Regions from separate parts of the Providencia sp. genome, predicted to be linked through region 3. Evidence: predicted binding sites of a transcription regulator. Region 3 holds the regulator's gene; each other region holds the start of a gene.
The links. The regulator CRP, encoded in region 3, controls carbon source genes, mostly activating them, when cyclic AMP is high. The targets are predictions, from matches to a motif close to ATGTGANNNNNNTCACAT.

Region 1 (7,958 bases), on a different contig from region 3:
GAATCGATAAAATCTTATGTTAATTGGGGGGAAACATTATTAACCATTGATAATATGAAAGAAACGGGATCTGTCTTCGGTGAATACCTTGTAGAAAGAGGAATGACGTTCAAAGAATTTATAGCAGCTAACGTGAACGAATTAAAAAAGGTTATACCTAAAAGCGATTTAGATATTTATGGGGTCGAGAGAAAAATATTACCGACTGAAACTCAGCCTATAAATCGAGGAGTATCATCACCTCCTCCAATTAAGTATCCACATAATATGGTAGGGAAATCGATATTGGAAAATACGTATCCAAAAGCTGAACCGAATAGACAATTAGCACCACTAACCACAGGCTTACTTGATAGATTAAAAGTAAATGAAAAACCAGTAACAACAAATCATTATCTAGAACGCCCGAGTGTTGTTCTTCCTGGCACTCCAGGCTTTAAAGATTTCCCTAAAGAAACAATGAAAAATACTCATCACTTCGAGAATATGGTTGGTCAGTTAAGTGATAATATGTCATCAATGAATAACTCAATGGGTTCATTTGAAGATAGATATTCAATGCCTCAAATGCCAAGTATACCTGAGTTTAGTTATAGAGGTTATTCTTCGGGTGGATCATTTAGCTTTAATTAATATTTTAAAAATCTATTTATACTAAAATAAACTATTTTTATTACTAATAATAGCATAGTGATTGCTGATGTTTATTTATTATGTAAGTGATGTATTCTTTATATAAATAATTTTTAAGATTGTGGATTATTAAATTTATTAGTGACAAGGATGTATATGAATTATAAGTTAATGGTTGTTTTTTCAGTTTTTCTTCTAGGTGCTTGTCAAACTTTTCAAGGAAATAAAGGTAAAGAAAATGATGGAAATATAATTAGCTCTTCTGAAAGAAAAGATATTAAAACACCTAGTCTATTTTTTAAGCTACAGATGTTATACTTTTATGAATTTAAGGATGTATTAGATAGAGAAAAATGTGCCAGACTCAAGAGTAAAAAAGAAGACAATCCATTTTTCAATTTTATAAAGTACCCAAAGGAAGCATTTGTTAAAAATTTAAACCATGAAAAGGCAATATATTTTTATCGTAAGAATTTAAATGAAATGGGAATGTCATATAATGCTTGGATTTTAGCAGATGTTTTAGATGTTGTTAATGAGAGAAACAGAGAGACGCTATGGCAACAGTTTGTTTATGTTATGAATAAGGATGATCCAGCAGAGGAAATTAAATTATTCATGATACTTTGGTACACAATGGTAAGGGAAGCAGCTAAGCCATTATCAGATAAGCAAATTAAAAGTAAAAGATGGTTGATGAAAATGAGGCAGATTACTTTAGTTAATAATATAGAGAGAAAATTAGATTTTGTATTCGAAGAAATGATTAATGATTCAAAACTTTCTAATGAAAACTAAAGGCGTTCTAATGATGATTTTAAAATTTAAATCTATTTCTATATTAATATTTATTTTGCTAAATATATTATTTTTAATTATCACAAATAAAAGTTATGCTTTTAATGATAGATATAGCCTTCACAAGGTCAATAATTCAGATGATAAATATTTTAGTATTTTCATTTATCTAGAACAAGAATTTCTAAATAATCACATGAAGGAGCGAGGTGATTCATTAACTAGTGAAAAACGAAGTAAGTATCAACATGAGCTGAAATTAGCATATGACCGAGTTATGAAAAATCGTAAAGAAAGTGATAATATTCCAATTGGTGATATTACCTATCAAGAATATATTAATATCAATAAAGAAGCGAGGTTAAATTCAGGAATTCCATATGAAGGTTGGTTGTTTAAAGATGTATTTGAAGTGTTATCTACAGATAAACAAATGAAAATTATAGGCGAGCTATTAAATAGCTTTTCTAATAAATCACTTAGTGGTGAATCAAAGCTATTTGTTAGTATTTGGCTAGATATGAAAGAAGAAGCTGCGCAGCCAGCCTCGATGAAACGAAAACAAAGCCAAGCTTGGTTAGAGAAAATGCGAAAAATCCCTTTAGTTATTACATTAGAAGACACGATAAATGAAACAGAAAAACTGGTTAATGAATTTATATACTAAGAGGTTAATTATTAATTAAAATTATGGGGGCTATTATGATGTTCATTTTATTTGTAAATGGTTTTATGAACAAAATTAAAGTCTAATAGCAACTATACGGTTATTGCTGTTTATTCAAACTTCCAGCAATAACCGTTACTTTAAATAATCATTAAATTAATTGATATAAGCCAACTCAACTTGCTGGCAGCCTAATGTTTTTAATGTATTTTCAGTTACACACCAATGTTTAACAATAGCATCTTGTTTTTCAACAAAAGTGGCTTGGTCGATAGCATGAATATCTTTACCTGCAAGATTAATCATGATCAATGCAGCTTGTAACGGTGGTAAGCTCGGGTTGAACGCGGCATTTTCAGCATAGCGCCCTGTAAATAAAGAGCCATCTTTCAATTGCAATGCAATACCAGAATGGGACTCGCTATAAGGAGCATGAGATTGATTTGCGGCTTCAATAGCAGCACATAATAATCTGTCACGGCTTGGTGTTTTATAGCCGTGGTCAGTGGTATCCATTAACAGTGTGGTGATATTTAAATCCGCTGGACCAAATGAATCAGGTAAATATTCATGTAAGGTTGCGGGTTTACGCTCTGGCAAATGAACCATGATGTTGCCACCTTCACGCAATTCATTCATAAACTGTCTGCAGTGGCCACAAGGGGTATAGTTCACCGTAATTGAAGTCAGTTTTTTCTCACCTTTTAACCATGCATGAGTGACTGCACATTGTTCTGCGTGAATAACTTGTCCCATCGATACTTGGCTAAATTCCATGTTGGCACCAAAGTAGATATTACCACTTTCACCGCAAGCGATTGCGCCTACATAAAAGTGAGAAATGGGGGTAATCGCATAGGATGCGGCAAATGGTAGGAGTGAAAATGCAAGTTCAGAATCATTACAATCACATTCATTTTTAATGTGTTTGACTTGTTCAGCGGTTAGCATTGCTGGGAAATTAGGTTGATCAATAATAGGCCTAAGTACAGACTGTAGTTTTTCTGGAAGCTGGGACCAAGCGGCTTTAAATCTTGAATGCATGAATTACCCTCCCTATTTTAATTACTCTCATTCTATTCAATTAGTCACCTAACAAAATGTGATCTAAGTCTATTTTACAATGAAATGAATGAAACAAATATTACAAATGAGAGATGTATCTCATGTTTTTATCGTTTAAAGAATAAATAAGAGGATATGTAATCGCTCTTATTTATCTTATTAATGAGTTTAGCTAAAAAGATGAATAATGACAGGAAATATAAATGGGGCAATTAATGATGTGATGACACCACAAGTCATTAGTGCCAGTGAGCTATACGCCCCTTCAATATAATTGACCTCAGCACAACGTGCAGTACCGAGTGCATGAGAAGCGGTTCCCATTGCTAATCCCCTTGATGCATGTGTACGAACCCGCAAGACATCGAATAAACTATGACCAAACATTGCACCGAGTATCCCAACAAAAAGTACGCAGGCGGCACTAATAGCAGGTATTCCACCAATAGAATCTGCGACAGCCATGGCGATTGGAGTAGTAACCGACTTGGGTAGGATAGATGCCGCAATATCAGGTGTTGCTCCAAGCCATAATGCAATCGCGGCACCCGTAAACATAGCGACAAGGCTACCTGCAAAACAAATACTAAATAGTGATTTCCATTGTGCGCGAATTTGATGCATTTGCTCATAGAGCGGGAACGCTAATGCTACTACCGCAGGCTGCAATAAATCATTCAAAAGCTTACTACCTGCAAAATAATGCTCATAAGAAGTATTGGTAACAATAAGCAATGGAATAATAACCGCAATAGTAATGAGCAAAGGATTAAGCACAGGTAATTTGCATTTAATCGAAAGCAGACGAGCAAGATAAAACACCACAATAGTGAGCGGCAGTGACCACCAAATATGCTCTAACATTATTCATTCCCCTTAGTTTTATCATTATCGATAACAGAAGACAGGGTCTCTTCAGGGGGGAGTGAAACTTCGTCAGGTTTTACGCCAACAACTGGGCGTTCTTTATGAACATAGTTAGAACTGATGGCAACGACAATCATCACAATGAGTGTGCTTGCTAAGCATGAAATTAAAATGGGGATCATTTGTTGGCTTAAAAGATCATAGTAATTCATGATCCCAACCCCAATAGGAACGAAAAGTATTGTCATATTTTTTAATAGGATACTACAGCCTGGTTGTGCCCAATGTGCGGGAACAATCTGGAATGCCAGTAATATAAACAGAATTAACATACCAACAATACTGCCGGGAATAGCGAATGGAAGAAGTGTAGAAATTAGGTTTCCGACAATAAGACAGAGGTAAAGAATTGCGAAAGCTCGCAAGTATTGCCATCCAGTTATCATCACCTGTTTAAATGACATGAGACTTGTCCTGTTACTCTATATTCATTCATCATACAATTAACTTTGTAATTGTGCTAGGGATCACAAAAAAAAGCTGTAAAAAAAAACGGAGAACTGAATACTCATCATACTTCAAGTTGCTTTGGTTATAGTTAATTTTCAGATTTCTGAGTCACATAGCATTTCTATGCACCTTGGAATATCTTCGCTTACTATTCACATACAACTTAAACTATTTAGAGTATCGTTTCTCCGCTTTTCACTTAGTTATTAACGCATGCCCAATTGGGTTTCGTTATTTATTTTACTTGCATACCCGGCTGAGCACCGTTATCAGGGCTAAGTAGGTAGATATCGTTATCGCCAGGACCTGCTGCCATCACCATGCCTTCAGAAATACCGAAGCGCATTTTACGTGGAGCAAGGTTTGCAACCATGACGGTTAAGCGACCTTCTAACAGCTTAGGATCAGGGTAAGCAGAACGAATGCCTGAGAACACTTGGCGCGTTTCTCCACCAATATCAAGCAATAATTTTAGCAGCTTATCAGAGCCTTCAACAAAATCAGCTTGCTTAATTAATGCAATACGTAAGTCAATTTTTGCAAAATCATCAAAGGTGATTGTCTCTTGAATCGGGTCGTCAGCAAGTGGGCCTGTCAGTGTTGAGATGGGCTTAATGCTCTCTTTTGAGGCTTCAACCATCGCTTCCACTTTAGACATTTCAATGCGATTAAATAACGCTTTGAACGGCGCTACATGGCTGTCTAATAACGGTGAGTTGATAGAATCCCAAGTCAATTCAACATTCAAGAAAGCTTCAACGCGTTTAGTTAGACCTGGCAGAACGGGTTTTAAATAGGTCATTAATACACGGAACAGGTTAATGCCCATAGAGCAAATATCCTGTAGTTCTTGGTCTTTACCTTCTTGTTTTGCGACCACCCAAGGTGCTTTCTCATCAATATAGCGGTTAGCAATATCAGCTAATGCCATGATTTCACGAATAGCTTTGCCGTAATCACGGTTAGTATAATCATCACCAATGGTTTGTGCAGCATCAATAAATTGTTGATACAGCTCAGGTTCAGATAATTTGGCGGATAACTTGCCATCAAAACGTTTTGTAATAAAGCCAGCATTACGTGAGGCTAGATTGACGACTTTGTTGACGATATCGCTGTTTACGCGCTGAATAAAATCTTCTAAATTTAAATCGATATCATCAATGCGTGAAGAAAGCTTAGCGGCATAATAATAACGCAGGCAATCAGCATCGAGATGATCCAAATAGGAGCGAGCAGTAATAAATGTACCGCGCGATTTAGACATTTTAGCGCCATTAACCGTGACATATCCGTGAACAAATATATTGGTTGGTTTACGGTAATTACTGCCTTCAAGCATGGCAGGCCAGAATAAACTGTGGAAATAAACAATATCTTTACCGATAAAATGATAAAGATCTGTTTTTGAATCTTTCTGCCAAAACTCATCAAAGCTTAAGTCGCCACGTTTATCACATAAGTTTTTAAATGAACCCATGTAACCGATTGGCGCATCTAGCCATACATAGAAGTATTTACCCGGCGCATCTGGAATTTCAAAACCAAAATAAGGCGCATCACGGGTGATATCCCATTGCTGTAAGCCAGACTCAAACCATTCTTGCATTTTATTAGCGACTTGCTCTTGTAGGGCACCAGAGCGAGTCCATGCTTGTAGCATGTCGCTAAATGCAGGCAAATCAAAGAAAAAGTGTTCAGTATCACGCATAACAGGTGTCGCACCCGAAACCACAGAGCGCGGGTTGATAAGCTCTGTTGGGCTGTAGGTTGCGCCGCAGACTTCACAGTTATCGCCGTATTGATCTTCTGACTTACATTTTGGGCAAGTACCTTTGACGAAACGATCTGGCAGGAACATGCCTTTTTCTGGGTCATACAGTTGAGAAATTGTACGGTTTTTAATAAAACCATTATTTTTCAACTGTGTATAAATATGTTCCGCTAACGTTTTATTTTCTTCACTGTGAGTCGAGTGATAGTTATCGTAACTAATGGCGAAATCAGCAAAATCGTTCTGATGCTCTTGGCTCATTTCGGCAATCATATCTTCTGGGGAAACACCCAGTTGTTGAGCTTTAAGCATGATTGGTGTTCCGTGCGCATCATCAGCACAGATGAAATGAACCTCTTTGCCGCGCATTCGCTGATAACGGACCCAAATATCAGCCTGAATGTGCTCCAGAATATGACCGAGATGGATTGAACCGTTAGCATAGGGTAACGCACAGGTTACCAGTAGTTTATTCGCGACTTGAGACATAGTAACTTTCTTACTTCCATTATTATAAGGGTCTTTGATGTTAACTCATCAAAACTGATGTCGCTAGGGTAATACAATATTAATCGGTAATTATTGTGAAAAAGAAAAGAAATTTTTTACACTTAGTGGTTTTTAGTTAGCTTGGCGGTCACTATTTTTTATGTTCTCTGTTATGATTAATCATAGTAAAAGTAATAGAGTTAAAAAGTAGTTTAAAATAGTTTAAAAATATAAAATAAAGGAGCAGGGATGAGCGATAAATCTCCCGAGCAGAACAAACCAGAACTGCTGACTGAACAAGTCTCCACTGTTTTGGCTTCATTTACACACCCAACACTACAGCGTAATCTGATTTCAATCAAAGCGTTACACCACTGTGCTATGTTGGACAATGTGCTGCATGTCGAATTAGTTATGCCATTCGTTTGGAAAGGGCCATTTAAAGCACTAATCAGCGAAAAAACGGCAGAATTGAAACAGCTTACTGGTGCTCACGCCGTTGAGTGGAAGCTTCGCCATGATATCACTACCCTAAAACGTGCGAACGATTTAGCCGGCATTAAGGGCGTTCGTAATATTTTAGCGGTAAGTTCTGGTAAAGGTGGTGTGGGGAAATCCAGCACTTCCGTTAACTTGGCATTAGCGCTCGCTCAAGAAGGTGCTAAAGTTGGTATTCTGGATGCTGATATTTATGGTCCATCAATTCCAAATATGTTAGGTACCACGCTTGAACGTCCATCATCACCTGATGGCCAACATATGGCACCAATTATGGCATATGGCATCGCCACTAACTCGATTGGTTATTTAGTCACTGACGATAACGCGATGGTATGGCGTGGCCCGATGGCGAGCAAAGCATTAATGCAAATGTTGCAAGATACTTTATGGCCTGATTTAGACTATTTAGTTATCGATATGCCTCCGGGTACTGGTGATATTCAGCTAACACTTTCTCAAAATATTCCTGTAACGGGCGCTATTGTTGTGACCACTCCGCAAGATATTGCACTAGTGGATGCGATGAAAGGGATTGTCATGTTTAAAAAAGTCAATGTGCCAGTACTTGGCGTTGTCGAAAACATGAGCGCACATATTTGCAGTAACTGTGGGCATGTTGAGCCTATTTTCGGGACTGGCGGTGCTGAAAAACTC
Region 2 (7,958 bases), on a different contig from region 3:
GACATCCATTTGTGTCAACGGTATCACTAGGCAGTATTGCCATAATTTTATTATCACGAACAATCAAGTCATGACCTTCGACTAACCCATAAGCAGTTGTTAAATCAGTATTCATTGTAGCAATGCGGCCATTGCGCCATACAACATCTTGAAATTGAGCTATAAATGACATTGAATTTCCTATTACTATTAAGGCGATATTTGTCAGCTTCACAAATAAAAGTATATATATGTATATACAATTAGACTAAGAAACCATCTCTTGTCAATATATAACAAGTCAAATAGTTATAAATTTGTTACACAACATGGATATTATTCAATTGTGACCGTTTAAACGGAAAATAGGTTACACTACAGAAAGTCATATCAATCTAAAAATAACTAATTAAAACACGATGAAAAACAAATTTGGACTGAAAGATGAAGATATTCATCTATTCAAAGAAGCAATTACTGGTGCAAAAAAGATCCGCCAAGATCAGATTTTACATGCACCTATTCGCGCTAAAGTCACGAAGCCATCCAGCAAAAAAGTGATGCAAGAACAAGTTGATGCTTCTTTTTATTTTTCAGATGAGTTTCAGCCACAACTTGAAGATGAAGGTCCAACTCGTTATTTAAAGCCTGATTCAAACCCCTATGAACTCAAAAAATTACGCAGAGGCGATTACACCCCTGAGCTTTTTCTTGATTTGCATGGGCTAACGCAGATGGAAGCAAAAAAAGAAATCGGCGCACTCATTGCAGCCTGTAAAAGAGAAAATGTATATTGTGCCTGCATTATGCATGGACATGGGAAGCATATATTGAAGCAGCAGACGCCACTATGGCTTGCGCAGCATCCAGATATCATTGCTTTTCATCAAGCACCCAAAGAATGGGGGGGTAATGCAGCACTTTTATTGTTAATTGAAACCATCGAGAGCGCTCGTCGTTAAGCACTCTTTATCGATAAGTTTGCATCATAACTTAAGTATATGAGTTATTTTGCAAACATCACTTGTGAAGGACTTAGCATCCATTCAACATTACTTTTCAACTGTTCCATGTTGAGATTAATGCAAGCGATAGTTGATGTCGTAAACATCGGAGGTTCTTTATGTGGACACAACTCCGAAACCAAATATCCCACCAAGGGTAAATGAGAAACCACCAAAACTGCATTAGCGCCCAACGTTGCTAAATCACGAATATGATCGGCGACAAATTCTGCATGCCCTCCAGGTGTTAACTCCTCCATCACCTGCATTTGCGTTGGTAATTCAAGGTTATCCCTGATGACTTGTAAGGTTTGTTCTGCTCGTAAATAAGGACTAACTAACACTTTATCGATATCAATCTGTGGCTCATGATGATTTAACCACTGTGCCATTAATGCAGACTCATCTCTTCCCTTTTGGGTTAATGGTCTTGCAGAATCACTGGGAGCCTGTATCGCCGCATCACCATGACGCATAATATAAACTTGCATAATCCACCATCTGGGTAGCCAATCCTAAATGAATGGCTATTCTTTTTGTTAAGATAATTGTTGTAAAAGTCACCATCAGTTGGGGTGAAACCTGATTCTGCAATAAACCACAGATAAATAAAATGACTTGCATTGTTTTTTGCTGAAATTTTTTATTAATATCTTTCGTCAGTATTTTACACTTACGGCTAAACTAGACTTTTACTCGAAAAAACATCACAAAAAAAACCTGATAACCCAAGTGAATGTAACAAATGAATGCACTAGGGTATCAGGTTTTCCACTGAAACTAAAATAGCAAGCTTATTGGCTATAACCCGACTTATTCACGCTGAGTGGGATAAAAGGTTTGGTTATCTTTAGCCATTTGACACAATAAATCACAAGGTGAAAATTTTTCACCGTGGCTTTTAGCTAAGGCTTGCATTGTCTCCACTGTTTTAGCAATACCTAAACTATCCATATACCTAAAAGGACCACCAAAAAATGGCGGAAAACCAATACCAAAGACCGCACCGATGTCGCCATCTCTTGCACTGCGAATAATTTTTTCATCTAAACAACGTGCCGCTTCATTTAACATCAACATGACACAGCGCTGTGCAATATCTGTTTTACTCAATTTATTATCAGGTTGAACACCAATTAATGCGTAAATTCGTTTATCCACCTGCCGTTTTGGTGCCTTTTTCCAAAATAACAGTTTTGAACTTGTATGGCCGTACTCATAAAAACCTCGGCCATTCTTTTTTCCTTTCCTGTCGTCATTAATCACTTTGTCTAAAGCTTCTGGTGCCTTAAATCTATCGCCAAAACGCGCAACAAGAATAGGTAATATTTTGGTGCCTACATCAATCCCGACTTCATCGAGTAAATTAAAGGGACCAACAGGAAAACCGAAACTGACCAATGCACTATCGATATGTTCAATCGACTCACCCTGTACAAGGCATTGAGTTGCCTCACATAAATAAGGCGCTAATATTCGGTTCACATAAAATCCAGCATCATCACCAACCACAATCGCCGTTTTACCTTGACGCTTAGCAAAAGCAACTACAGTGGCAATTGTCGTGTCATCTGTATGTTTATGAGGAATAACTTCCACCAACGGCATTTTATCTACAGGACTAAAATAATGCAGACCAATAATTTTTTCAGGGTATTTAGCTTGTGCAGCAATTTGATGAATAGGTAATGACGATGTATTTGAGGCAAAAATAGTCTTCCCATCGGATATTTGTTCTATTTCAGCGACCATTTTTTGCTTCAATGCTAAATCTTCAAAAACTGCCTCAACAACAATATCTGCTTTTTCAAAACCTTGGTAATTCACAGTTCCCGATATTTTCGACATTATTGCCGCTCTTTCACGAGCAAGTAATCGCCTTTTTGATACTCGTTGAGTGAGCAGATCCCAGCTATAACGTAATGCCTGAGCCACGCCTTTATCCGAAATATCTTTAATACGAACAGGCAATTTTCCTTGGGAAGCACTGATATACGCAATTCCACCGCCCATCAAGCCACCGCCAAGAACACCAACTTGCTGAATATTTATCGGTTTTGCTTTAGAACCTGTTTCATTTTTAAGAGAAGTCACGGCAAAAAATAAACTGCGTAATGCGGCAGATTCAGGAGTCATTACTAACTCGCCAAACGCTTTAGCTTCTTGGGCATAGCCCGCTTTCGCCCCGTTATTCATACCAGTTTTAACAACTTGAATAATTTTATCCGGTGCCGGATAGTGGCCTTTCGTTTTACTAAGTGCTTTTTGTTTTGCACTATTAAACACCTGATTACGCAATAGCTTGCTACTCAATAAGCGCTGTTGCCAATGAATAACAGGTCTCTTTACACCACCTTTTTTAGCCAACTGCACAGCCACATCTAATAAAATGGATTCAGGTACAACATCATCAACTAAACCTATTTTTAGTGCCTGTTTTGCTCTTAATTGCCGACCCGTTAGCATTAAATCAAGTGCATGAGGAATACCGATTAAGCGAGGTAGACGCTGCGTACCACCTGACCCCGGTAATAAACCTAATTGTACTTCAGGCAAACCTAATCGAGTTTTTTCGTCGTTTGAACAAATTCTTGCATGGCAAGCCAGCGCCAGTTCTAATCCACCACCAAGGCAAGCACCATGAATTGCGGCAATAATAGGGAGTGGATAATTATCTATTTTATCAAACAGTAAATGCCCTTCTTTTGAAAGTTCACTTGCTTGCTCTTTATTTTCACAGTTAGCAATCATGCTGATATCAGCACCGGCGATAAAATTATCTTTTTTACCCGATGTAATAACCAAGCCTTTAAGACCCGAGGTTGATTGTGCCTGCTGTAAAATAGCCAAAAATTGCTCTGCAAACTCCGCTTTCAGCGTGTTCACTTTTTCATTTGGCACGTCAATGAAAATCACTCCGACATTTTCGTTGTAAATTTCTAATCTAAACGCGGGTTGACTAGCTTTTGTATCCATTTCACTAGCAGTTTCAACCTCTATAGCAGAATGTTGTTTCATTATTCCACCTCCAAGATCATCGCTGCACCTAAACCACCCGCAGCGCAAGCCGTTGTTAACCCAAAACCACCACCACGCCGGCGCAGCTCATTTAATGTTTGCGTTACCATGCGGGCTCCCGTAGCAGCAAATGGATGCCCATAAGCGATTGAACCACCTAATACATTAAATTTATCCATATCGATGTCACCAATCGCTTGTGTTAACCCAAGTTTCTCTTGAGCAAACTTGTGGCTTGAAAACATTTGAACGTTTGCCAATGTTTGAGCTGCAAATGCTTCATGCATATCAATCAAAGTTAAATCTTGCAGTGTCAGCCCTGCGCGTTTTAATGCAATTGGCGTCGCGTAGGAAGGGCCTAGCAGCATATCTTCCCACACATCAATGGCAGAAAAGGCATAGCTTCGGATGTAACCTAGCGGTGTATAGCCAAGTGCTTTTGCTCTCGATTCTGTCATCATCAATACCGCAGCAGCACCATCAGTAAGCGGTGTACTATTTGCTGCGGTCACACTTCCATGTTTACGGTCAAAAGCCGGTTTTAATTTCGCATAGGAAGATAAAACTGAATTGCCTCTTATTGTATTATCTTGAGAAAAAGCTTGCTTAAATGGTGGCATATAAGCCGTCATGACTTCTGACTCCAACACCCCGCTATCCCAAGCTTTGGCCGCAAGTATGTGTGAGCGATGCGCTAATTCATCTTGCTCTTCTCGACTAATATGATAACTTTTTGCCATCTGCTCGGCAGTATCGCCCATTCGCAATCCAGTAGAATATTCAGCCACACCTGGCGCAACAGGCAATAAATCTTTTAAGCCTAATTTTGAAATTAAAGATAACTTTTGCCCAAGACTTCTCGCTTTACTTAACGATAATAATGTCGCGGCTAATTTCTTTGAAACACCAATAGGCAGTACCGAGGATGAATCTGCTCCGCCAGCAATACCGATTGAAATATCACCAACCATCATACTTTGAGCCACATTAACAATGGCTTGGAAACTGGTTGCACAGGCTCTAGAGACACTATAAGCATCGGTTGATACGCTCATACCCGTGCCCAACACAATTTCTCTGGCGATATTTGGCGCTTCTGGCATCTGCACAACTTGCCCAAACACTAATTGTTCAATCAAAGATTTATCTAAATCACTACGACATAACAGCTCAGCGACAACTGCCTTACCTAAATCAACGGCAGCAATCCCTTGATAAGCAGTCGCTTGTTTTGCGAAAGGCAAACGTAATCCGCTAACAATAGCGATTCGTTCCTTTGCTGTATAAGTGCTTTCGCCATGTTGGGAAAGTTGATTCATGGGCGCTCCCGCTAAAAGAAAAAATGAAAATTAAAATTGTTTTCTTCAATACTGACCCGCAGAGGTCTGACCTGTACTGATTGTTAACATAATCTTCACAATTATCAAATAGCGTTAATGAAAAATGGGAGCTCGCACGCAACTTAAAGTGAAATAAAAATAGAGGTAAGAAATTATTAAGAAAGGGGATATAAAAAACCCTTTTATCTGGGGATCTGAATTGATAAAAGGGTTATTAGCGGCAATTCAATCGTTTGATTAACGAAGTCCTAACTGAAAAATCAGACTTTCTGCTTCACAAGCAAAATTAAAATCAGCAGTGAGTTCAACACCACCTTCAACAGCCTTGAAGGAATGGGTAATTACACAAGGTTCTGACTCAACAGATTTCGCTTTATCTGTGAGTGTTTTCAACATGGAATCTGCCTCACCTTGTGTTGCGAAAACATGCTGATACGATGCTGTGCAGTCTTTATTATCTAAGACTGTACCTACATCAACACAACAGCAAGCAGCTGTTTCTTCCGCACTACAACGGTTAATCGCATCAGTCATCGTACTCTCCAAATAAACAAACTGTTAAGTGGCTATCATAACGCTGAAAAAGTAGTAAAAACCAGTGTGCATCAATATTTATTGCAAACAATCCAACATAAGTTTGATCTGACCCCGTACATGGTCTTTTATTGTACTTTAATCTTGGTTTTATGTTGTAATTTTGTTAAATACATCGCATTTTTGAAAACAAGGTCACAATAAACACAAAACATACTTGCAACATATTAGGTGGTCAGACCTATACTCTAGTAACTGGTCTGATTTGTCATAACGACATCCGACCCTACAATTCTGCGCTTCTTGCGATAAGAAGTCGCTTTATTTAAATAAAACATACAAGAGGGTTTTGGTCATGAGCCAGAAAAACCTGTTTAATCGATCAGCTTTAGCAATAGCAGTGGCAATTATCTCCTCCAACGCAAGTGCAGCTGGTTTTTTGCTTAATGAATATTCCACTTCTGCATTAGGACGTGCATTTTCGGGAGCAGGCGCAGTTGGCGATAACGCAAGTGAAGGGAGCCGTAACCCTGCGGCAATGATGTTATTCGACCGCCCAGCACTTTCAGTCGGCGCAGTTTATATTGACCCAACGGTTGATATTAAAGGCCGCGACAATGACATGTTTACAGCCAATAACATCGCACCGAATGCCCTTGTTCCAAATGCGCATTTTATCTTCCCAATCAATGATAAATGGGCTGTGGGTACATCGATGACCACTAACTTTGGTCTCGCTACTGATTTTAGTAAAGATTATGCAGGCGGCCTTGCTGGTGGTAAAACTGACCTAAAAACAGTTAACTTGAACTTAAGTGGTGCTTATCGTCTTAATGATAATTTTAGTTTTGGACTAGGCGCTAATGCAGTCTATGCTGATGCTGAAATTACTCGTCACCTCGGTGCTGCCTCTCCTTCAAGACCAAGTACAACAGCGGCTAAACTTAAAGGTGATGATTGGGGTTATGGCTGGAATGCTGGCATTTTGTATGAAATTAACCAAGATAACCGTTTAAGTTTCACTTACCGCTCAAAGGTAAAAGTCAAATTTGAAGAGGGTAAATTCTCAAGTGATCTACCACCATTATCTGGTAGTACCGTTAAAGGAAAATTAGACCTTAACTTACCTGATGTCTGGGAATTTTCTGGCTATCATAAAGTCGCGCCACAGTGGGCTGTACATTATACTGCGGCCTATACTGGATGGAGTACGTTTAAAGAGTTAACGGCTTATCAAAAAAGCAATGGAAAGGAATTATTCCACAAACCTGAGCACTTTAAAGATGCTTGGCGCTTAGCGCTAGGTACTACCTATTTCTATGATGATAATTGGACCTTCCGTACGGGTATTGCCTACGACGAAAGCCCAGTTCCAGCTAAATATCGTTCAATCTCAATTCCTGATCAAGACCGTTACTGGTTAAGTGCGGGTTCAACTTACGCCTTTAATGAAAATGCGTCTGTCGATGTCGGCATTGCTTATATGTATGGTAAAAAAGTTAATATTAATGAAAGACTTAAAGAAGATAGCCCAGCTACAATGACACACTTTAAATCTGAAGGTTCTGCGTGGCTATATGGCGTGAACTTTAACTATACATTCTAAGATATTAGCCACTACAGTAGGCTTTATTCATTGCTATATCAGGGGAAATTATCCCCTGATATCATTCACTGCACATTACATGATGTTTGAATACAACAGAGTAATACAGTCTCACTCTATTATATTATTAATCTATAGAATCTAAATCCCCTTGAATCGCCGCTGCATTCGGATTTTCAACCGCTTCTAATACTCCGCCATTAGCGAGGAAATCATTACGTTGGAAATAAGCCTCACGCAACATTAAATATGGGTCAGATGAATTTCTGAGTAAACCATCGGAGTCTAACAGTCTAGAACGCGTTTCTATTCCTTCAAGTGCCCATTTACCGGCTGACATCCAAAAAGTTAAATAGCTCAGCATCGGATAGAGTCCATCAACAAGGTCGCCCCCTTGTTCACGCACTGTAGCACTTCCATAGCCGGGTAAGACAACGTAAGGACCATAACCAACGTCATAGTAACCAAGTGTATTAC
Region 3 (7,958 bases):
GACCCAGCTGCAACTAAAGGCTTCTACTCCGGTATGACAGACTTCTTTGGCTGGTATATCGACCCAAGAGGCAACATTATTGGTATTTTGATTGCCTGTATTTTCGGCGCTTGGGTTGAAAAACAAGTACGTAAAATTATCCCAGCTAATCTTGATATTATTCTGACATCAACTATTACATTACTAATAGTTGGAGCCGCGACATTTATTTTCATCATGCCAATTGGTGTTTGGTTATTTAACGGCATGTCATGGCTATTCATGCATTTAAATGGTAATCCAATAGGTACTGCACTTCTTGCTGGTTTGTTCTTAATTGCAGTAATGTTTGGTGTTCACCAAGGTTTTATCCCTGTCTATGTAGCGCTTGTCGAAACCCAAGGGTTTAACTCACTATTCCCGATACTTGCCATGGCAGGTGCTGGGCAAGTAGGCGCTGCACTTGCGCTTTATATGAAAGCTAAAAAAGGCTCAGTGATCCGCAGCCAAATTAGTGGTGCACTTTTCCCAGGGTTCTTAGGTATTGGTGAACCATTAATTTATGGTGTTACATTGCCTCGTGTTAAACCATTTATCACAGCGTGTTTAGGTGGTGCTGCCGGTGGTTTCTTTATCGGTTTAATTGCTTGGATGGGCTTACCTGTTGGGCTTAACACTATATTTGGCCCTTCTGGACTGATTGCAATTCCATTAATGACTTCAGCACAAGGTGTGCTTGCAGGTATGGCAGTCTATGTTGGCGGTATTTTAGTGGCCTATGCCTGCGGATTTTTATTCACTTATTTATTTGGTAGTAAGAATATCGATTTAGATTAATTCGTAAAATGTTTTTAACTAAAGGCAGCTATTACGCTGCCTTTTTAGGTTTTATTCATTCACATTGACCGCATAATGACTTAGGTATATTTCAGCCTACTGTTACCATTCTATTCCAACCAAATCAACGGAACACACAGTGCAGTTAATAATCCCATCACCAAATTAAAAATAAACCATGCACGGCGACTGCGTAAAAACAGTCCAATTAAAGAACCAAACCCCATCCATATCAGTCCAGCAACAAAATTTACAATAATAAATGCAATACTCATTATGATAATTGACTCAGTAAAAAGCTCCCCCGGTAAGCTGAAACTCCCCACTGCGCCTAAACCCATCATCCATGCTTTTGGGTTTAAAAACTGCAATAATCCCCCTTGATACCAAGTTACGCTTTTTACTGCTTCGCTATTTGTCTTAAGTGGTGCATAATTCGCAGTTGCTGTTTTCCATGCTAGCCATAACAAATAAATGCTACCAGCTACTTTTAATATCACATGAATGGCTGGATATAACAGCAAAAGCGCTGCAATACCAAATGCAGACAAATAAAGTATGGATTGCATGCCAAGCATAATTCCTAGCAATAATGCGATACTACGACGAAAACCCGAATTGGCAGCACTGGATGTTAATAACATATTGTTAGGGCCGGGTGTCACCGCCGCAATGAATAAAAACGTAAAAAGAGAAAAAATAAGCCCCAGTGTCATTTATAATCTAATCCTCAACTTAAACTTGCACACTTGCATCACAAAAAAATAACAGTATGTTATGTGCCTCACAAGAGTTCTAAGAAATTAAATAAGGCTATGTCAGAAAATTTCCGTCCTATCAATTGGGCTAAAAATCCACATCTCCAAACCTTATTGCCAAGGATTTTTCGTCGAACGCCGAAAATCAAACCGACTTGGCAACGACTAGAATTGCCCGATGGCGATTTTATCGATCTCGCTTGGAGTGAAAAACCTGAGCTGGCAAGCCATAAGCCCCGCTTAGTTATTTTTCACGGCCTAGAAGGGAATTTTAAAAGCCCTTATGCACACGGAATGCTTGAAAGTGCGCAAAAACAAGGCTGGCTTGGTGTTGTTATGCACTTTCGAGGTTGTAGTGGTGAACCTAATCGTCAAAGCCGAATTTATCATTCAGGTGAAACCAGTGATGCACGCTATTTCTTACATTGGTTAAAACAAACTTGGGGCAATGTGCCAACAGCGGCGGTCGGTTACTCGCTTGGGGGCAACATGCTAGCCTGTTATCTCGCTGAAAATGGTGAGAATGCTGACCTTGACGCCGCGGTAGTTGTCTCCGCACCATTAATGCTAGAAGCCTGCTCTTTACGCATGGAAAAAGGTCTCTCACAGTTTTATCAGCGCTATTTATTGAATGGTTTGAAACGCAATGCAACGCGTAAATTGGTGCGCTATCCGGGGTCTTTACCATTGAATTTATTGCAACTGAAACAACTCAAACGCATTCGTGAGTTCGATGATGTCATTACTGCACGCATTCATGGATTTGATGATGCAACGGATTACTATCAAAAATGCAGCGCATTACCAAAATTGTCGCAAATCACCAAACCAACGCTGATTATTCATGCTAAAGACGACCCATTTATGGCTCCCGAAGTTGTGCCTGATTTAAGTCATTTACCCCATAACATTGAATACCAAATGACAGAACACGGTGGCCATGTTGGTTTTGTTGGTGGTAGTTTTAGAAAGCCACAAATGTGGTTAGAAACACGAATTCCGCAGTGGTTAGCACCCTATTTAAATGAGAAAAAACAATGTTAATCCCTTGGCAAGAGTTAGCCCCCGAAACACTTGATAACCTAATAGAAAGCTATGTGTTACGCGAAGGCACTGATTACGGAAGCCATGAAAAAAGCTTGCAAGATAAGGTTGATGATGTGAAACGCCAGTTAGTTTCTGGCGAAATTGTGCTAGTCTGGTCTGAACTGCATGAATCAATTAACTTCATGCCTAACAACCAATTCCGCCCGTAAACCCGCTTCGTTCGCTGTTTATTAAAATAGTGGCCAAAAGCGCAACGCAGGGAGACCACTATGTCGAAAAAGCATCCAATTATCGCAGTTACCGGTTCAAGTGGTGCTGGAACAACATCAACCAGCCAAGCTTTTCGTAAAATCTTCCATCAATTAAACATTCAGCCCGCAACACTTGAAGGCGATAGCTTTCATCGCTATACCCGACCTGAAATGGATATGGCAATCCGCAAGGCCAGAGAGCAAGGGCGTCACATTAGCTACTTTGGTCCAGAAGCCAATGACTTCGCACTCTTAGAGCAAACTTTAGTCGATTATAGTCAGACAGGACACGGACAATCGCGTAAATATCTCCACACTTACGATGAGGCAGTTCCTTATGGCCTACAACCGGGTATATTCACACCTTGGGAGCCTTTCACTGAGAACACAGATGTTTTATTCTACGAGGGATTACATGGTGGAATAGTCACGCCAGAGCACGATGTCGCCCAGCACGTCGATTTGCTTGTCGGTGTTGTGCCTATTGTGAATTTGGAATGGATTCAAAAATTAATCCGCGATACAACAGAACGTGGGCATTCTCGAGAAGCGGTCATGGACTCGGTTGTTCGCTCGATGGGAGACTATATTAATTATATTACGCCTCAATTTTCACGCACTCATATCAATTTCCAACGAGTCCCTACCGTCGATACCTCTAACCCATTTTCAGCCAAAGCGATTCCGTCACAAGATGAAAGTTTTATTGTGATCCGTTTTCGCGGACTCAAACAGATTGATTTCCCCTATTTATTATCAATGATAAGCGGCTCATTTATTTCGGCAATAAATACCATTGTCGTGCCCGGTGGCAAACTTGGCTTAGCCATGGAACTAATTATGACCCCATTAGTTGAAAAGTTAATTACACAAAAACAAGATTAACTTATCACTGTTCTAAATAACTGATGCTTACCAATAAATAAAACAAGCATCAGTTATTAAAATAAATAGGCAAAAATTAAACTTATTATTAGTTTTTAATTTCAAAGCTGTGTGTCACTTCAACCGCTTTTTCTAACATCAACGCCACTGAACAATATTTTTCCGCCGAAAGTTGAACCGCGCGCTCAACCGCTTTTTCTGTTAATTCATGACCTGTTACAATAAAGTGCAAGTTAATGTGAGTAAAATAACGAGGTGCTTCATCGCGACGCTGCGAAGTTAATTTCACCTCACAATCCATAATATCATTACGGCCTTTTTGTAAGATAGAAACGACATCAATTGCACTACAGCCTCCAGCGGCCATTAATACCATTTCCATTGGGCTAGGCGCTTTGTCACCTGCATTTCCATCCATCATCACTTGATGCCCAGATGCTGACTCACCTAAAAAAGAGAGTCCTTCAACCCATTTAACTCTTGCTTCCATTGTTATTCCCCTTGAAAAAATAATCTTCAGAAACACATTGTTCCATAGATATAGCCAATATTACATCAGCTTTATTTAGCTGAAGCGATACAGGCGAGACTTTCTGGATTGAATGTGCTACAAACAATACTTAGTTGATAGGATTAAGATCAAGACTCAACGTTTTAATTGATCATATTATAGTGTCGATATTAACTTACTTCATATCTGCTGCATGTATTAATTAGAGTAGATAAGGTAAACTAATATGCTAAGCTAGTGACTTTAAAGACAGCCCTTCTAGCACGCTTTTTTGAATGGCTGCAATAACATACAGAGGATAACGCTAATGGTTCTCGGCAAGCCACAAACAGACCCTACTCTTGAATGGTTTTTGTCACACTGCCATATTCATAAGTATCCATCAAAAAGCACACTGATCCATCAAGGTGAAAAAGCAGAAACCCTTTACTATATCGTGAAAGGTTCAGTGGCTGTTTTAATCAAAGATGAAGAAGGCAAAGAAATGATTCTCTCCTACCTAAATCAAGGAGATTTCATTGGTGAGCTTGGGTTATTCGAAGAAGGTCAAGAGCGTACAGCGTGGGTTCGTGCAAAAGTAGCCTGCGAAGTCGCTGAAATATCTTATAAAAAATTCCGCCAACTGATTCAGGTTAACCCTGATATCCTTATGCGCCTTTCTGCACAAATGGCAAGTCGCCTACAAACGACTTCTGAAAAAGTGGGTAACCTCGCTTTTCTAGATGTCACCGGACGTATTGCTCAAACACTGTTAAATTTAGCCAAACAACCAGATGCTATGACTCACCCAGACGGAATGCAAATCAAAATTACACGTCAGGAAATTGGTCAAATAGTAGGTTGTTCACGTGAAACTGTCGGTCGTATCCTAAAAATGCTAGAAGATCAAAATCTGATATCTGCACATGGTAAAACGATAGTCGTCTACGGGACTCGATAATTTATATTCTGGCCTAGCTTGATTGGCTAGGCTACTATTTAAAAACAACCTTATATCACTGATATAAGGTTGTTTTTTAGAATGAAAAAAATACCTAAATTAAAGAGTATAAATAAAATCAATATTATTTCGTTATACTATTTACACGGCGCATTAGACATAGTAAATACATATAGAAATAATATTATTCAGATAATATATTAGGGATAGTAAATACACATAGAAATAAATAATCGTTTATTTATATCATCAAAGTCTTTACCTTATCTATAATTAGCATAACTAATTAACTAATAGATTACTGGAAAATATATGATTATAAATATAAATAACCTCAACAGATATAATGAGAATTTAAATACTTCAAAAAACACTGGAACAGCATCCAACACAAGTATTCAATCAAATAATCATTCATCTACTTATGAAGAAATAAATAGCGTCACACCCTCACAGAAATCAAACCCGTTAATAGAGAAAAAAACAATTCCCTGTAGTTATGAAAACTCAGTACGCAGACAAAAAAGGAATAAAAATGTAATTATTGATTCCATTGACTTTAAAGCATCACAATCAAAATTCATGAATTTAAGTCAAAATGGAAAAATTCCAACTAGCCCATTCATTACTAAAAAAGATATAAATGGACATAATAACAACAGAAGGTTAATTGATAAAAAACCAATTAACTTTAATGAGGCCTATAAAAAGTTTGAAGGGAAAGATTTTATAAATAAAAACAAATCTCTAACTTGGGACTCTGGCTATGATGACCATTTGACGTTTAAAAATAAACCAGTAGACAATGAATTAAATATTGATTATGAACCAACTTTCATAAATTCAAATTTATTGAGGTATAACCCTAACTTTTATACATTAACTGCTAATGATGCTAATGACTCAACATCTATTAATAATGAAAACCCAGAAAAAGAAATAGATACTCAGTTAAAAACAAAAAAAGAAAATAATACTATTATTTTAAAAAGTAAAATACCTAAAAAAATAAAACTCTCAATAGATGAAAAAGAACAAATCAAAAAAAAATTCACGATGCCAAAAACACTTAACTCTTCTAATGAAAGTAAGATCCCATTACTTACAGGCTCAATGAATAAACTTAATACAGCTAATAATACTAATCTAGGAAAAATAAAAAAAATCAATGGTAAAAACATTGTAATAATGGATACCCCATTAAAAGAGATATCAATAAATAAACAAAAACATCCTACGAGTATTCTATCAAAAAATGAAAAAAATATATTACCAGAAAATAATATTAAAAAAAGAAGCATAACATTCAAAAACCAGCAAGAATCTAATACTCGCTTATCTCAACGTAAAAACTCAAAATTAAACCAACAGCCCACAATCCAAAATAAACCACTAACTAATAATAAAAAAATAGATACAACAAACTTAATTGAAATAGAAAAAAAGGCAGATAAAACACTTAGTGAGATAAAAAAATTAACTCAAGATATAAAACAGGAAGAGTTGTATTCAAGTAATATCATTCAAAAACTTAAACGTCATAAATAATTCTGTATAGCCACCACAGTATTAAAGGTAGATGTTACCAAGCTCGATAATAAACCAAATTGCAGAGACATAAATGCCTCTGCAATTTATCAATAAATCGTTAGCTCAATAATTTCCCAATCGCTGCTTCTAGCTTTATCATACCGCTATTAATTTCTTCTTCTGAAATAATCAATGATGGGGTGAAACGTAATACGTTTGGCCCTGCATTTAACATCATCAAGCCTTCTACTGCACAAGCTTGCATGACATCTTTCGAACGATTGAGCAATTGACCTTTAAGTTCAGCACCAATTAATAGCCCCATTCCTCTTATTTCAGCAAAAATATTATATTTGTCATTCAACTTATTTAGATGAGAAACAAACAAATCATGACGTTGTTGCACGCCATTTAACACTTCATCAGTATTAATAATATCAAAAGCTGCATTACCCACCGCACAGGCGAGCGGATTACCACCATAAGTTGTACCATGGGCACCGACTTCCATGGTTTGAGCAATGTCTTTCGTGGTGATCATCGCACTAATAGGGAAGCCACCACCCAGTGCTTTTGCAGTAGTTAAAATATCGGGAACTACATCATAGTGCATATAAGAAAATAACTTACCTGTACGCCCCATACCACTTTGCACTTCATCAAAAATAAGCAAAGCGTTATTTTCATCACACAGTTTACGCACTCCTTGCATAAATTCCATTGTCGCCGCAGTAATGCCCCCCTCTCCTTGTATCGGTTCTAAAACCACAGCACAGGTATTTTCATCAATAACTGCTTTCACTGCCGCTAAGTCATTAAAAGGGACGTGAATAATATCAGCCGGCTTTGGACCAAAGCCATCTGCGTATTTAGCCTGTCCCCCTACGGAAACAGTAAATAACGTTCGACCATGAAAAGCCTGCTTAAAAGCAATAATTTTTGTTTTATACGGATTATATTGAGTAATTGCGTAACGACGCGCTAATTTGAAGGCAGCTTCATTGGCTTCAGAGCCAGAGTTAACAAAAAATGCACGATCGGCAAATGTCGCATTAATTAATTTTTGCGCCAATCTCAGAGTTTGTTCATTGGTGAAAATATTACTGACATGCCAAAGTTTTTCACTTTGTTCGCAAACCGCAGACACCAACGCAGGATGGCAATGGCCTAGTGCTAAGACTGCAATTCCACCTGCAAAATCAATGTATTCTTTGCCTTGC

Region 1: cdd (cytidine deaminase) is a predicted target of CRP. The motif match lies at 3,249-3,266, and genes of this name have one in related genera.
Region 2: fadL (long-chain fatty acid transporter FadL) is a predicted target of CRP. The motif match lies at 6,039-6,056, and genes of this name have one in related genera.

What each region holds. Positions count from the first base shown of each region.
Region 1 covers NZ_JBQDNB010000006.1:196,579-204,536, reverse strand. The annotation lists gene ACTH6U_RS07575 (hypothetical protein) at 1-633, shown strand, start outside; gene ACTH6U_RS07570 (hypothetical protein) at 790-1,431, shown strand; gene ACTH6U_RS07565 (hypothetical protein) at 1,442-2,098, shown strand; gene cdd (cytidine deaminase) at 2,255-3,142, opposite strand; gene ACTH6U_RS07555 (CidB/LrgB family autolysis modulator) at 3,332-4,027, opposite strand; gene ACTH6U_RS07550 (CidA/LrgA family protein) at 4,027-4,494, opposite strand; gene metG (methionine--tRNA ligase) at 4,776-6,803, opposite strand; gene apbC (iron-sulfur cluster carrier protein ApbC) at 7,053-7,958, shown strand, end outside.
Region 2 covers NZ_JBQDNB010000029.1:1,811-9,768, reverse strand. The annotation lists gene hutI (imidazolonepropionase) at 1-172, opposite strand, end outside; gene smrB (endonuclease SmrB) at 399-941, shown strand; gene sixA (phosphohistidine phosphatase SixA) at 986-1,474, opposite strand; gene fadJ (fatty acid oxidation complex subunit alpha FadJ) at 1,797-3,959, opposite strand; gene fadI (acetyl-CoA C-acyltransferase FadI) at 4,001-5,320, opposite strand; gene ACTH6U_RS17700 (YfcZ/YiiS family protein) at 5,579-5,875, opposite strand; gene fadL (long-chain fatty acid transporter FadL) at 6,231-7,481, shown strand; gene mlaA (phospholipid-binding lipoprotein MlaA) at 7,609-7,958, opposite strand, start outside.
Region 3 covers NZ_JBQDNB010000036.1:28,376-36,333, forward strand. The annotation lists gene murP (PTS N-acetylmuramic acid transporter subunit IIBC) at 1-816, shown strand, start outside; gene ACTH6U_RS19550 (LysE family translocator) at 927-1,532, opposite strand; gene ACTH6U_RS19555 (hydrolase) at 1,632-2,618, shown strand; gene ACTH6U_RS19560 (YheU family protein) at 2,612-2,830, shown strand; gene ACTH6U_RS19565 (phosphoribulokinase) at 2,891-3,757, shown strand; gene ACTH6U_RS19570 (OsmC family protein) at 3,846-4,247, opposite strand; gene crp (cAMP-activated global transcriptional regulator CRP) at 4,576-5,208, shown strand; gene ACTH6U_RS19580 (hypothetical protein) at 5,521-6,756, shown strand; gene ACTH6U_RS19585 (aspartate aminotransferase family protein) at 6,857-7,958, opposite strand, start outside.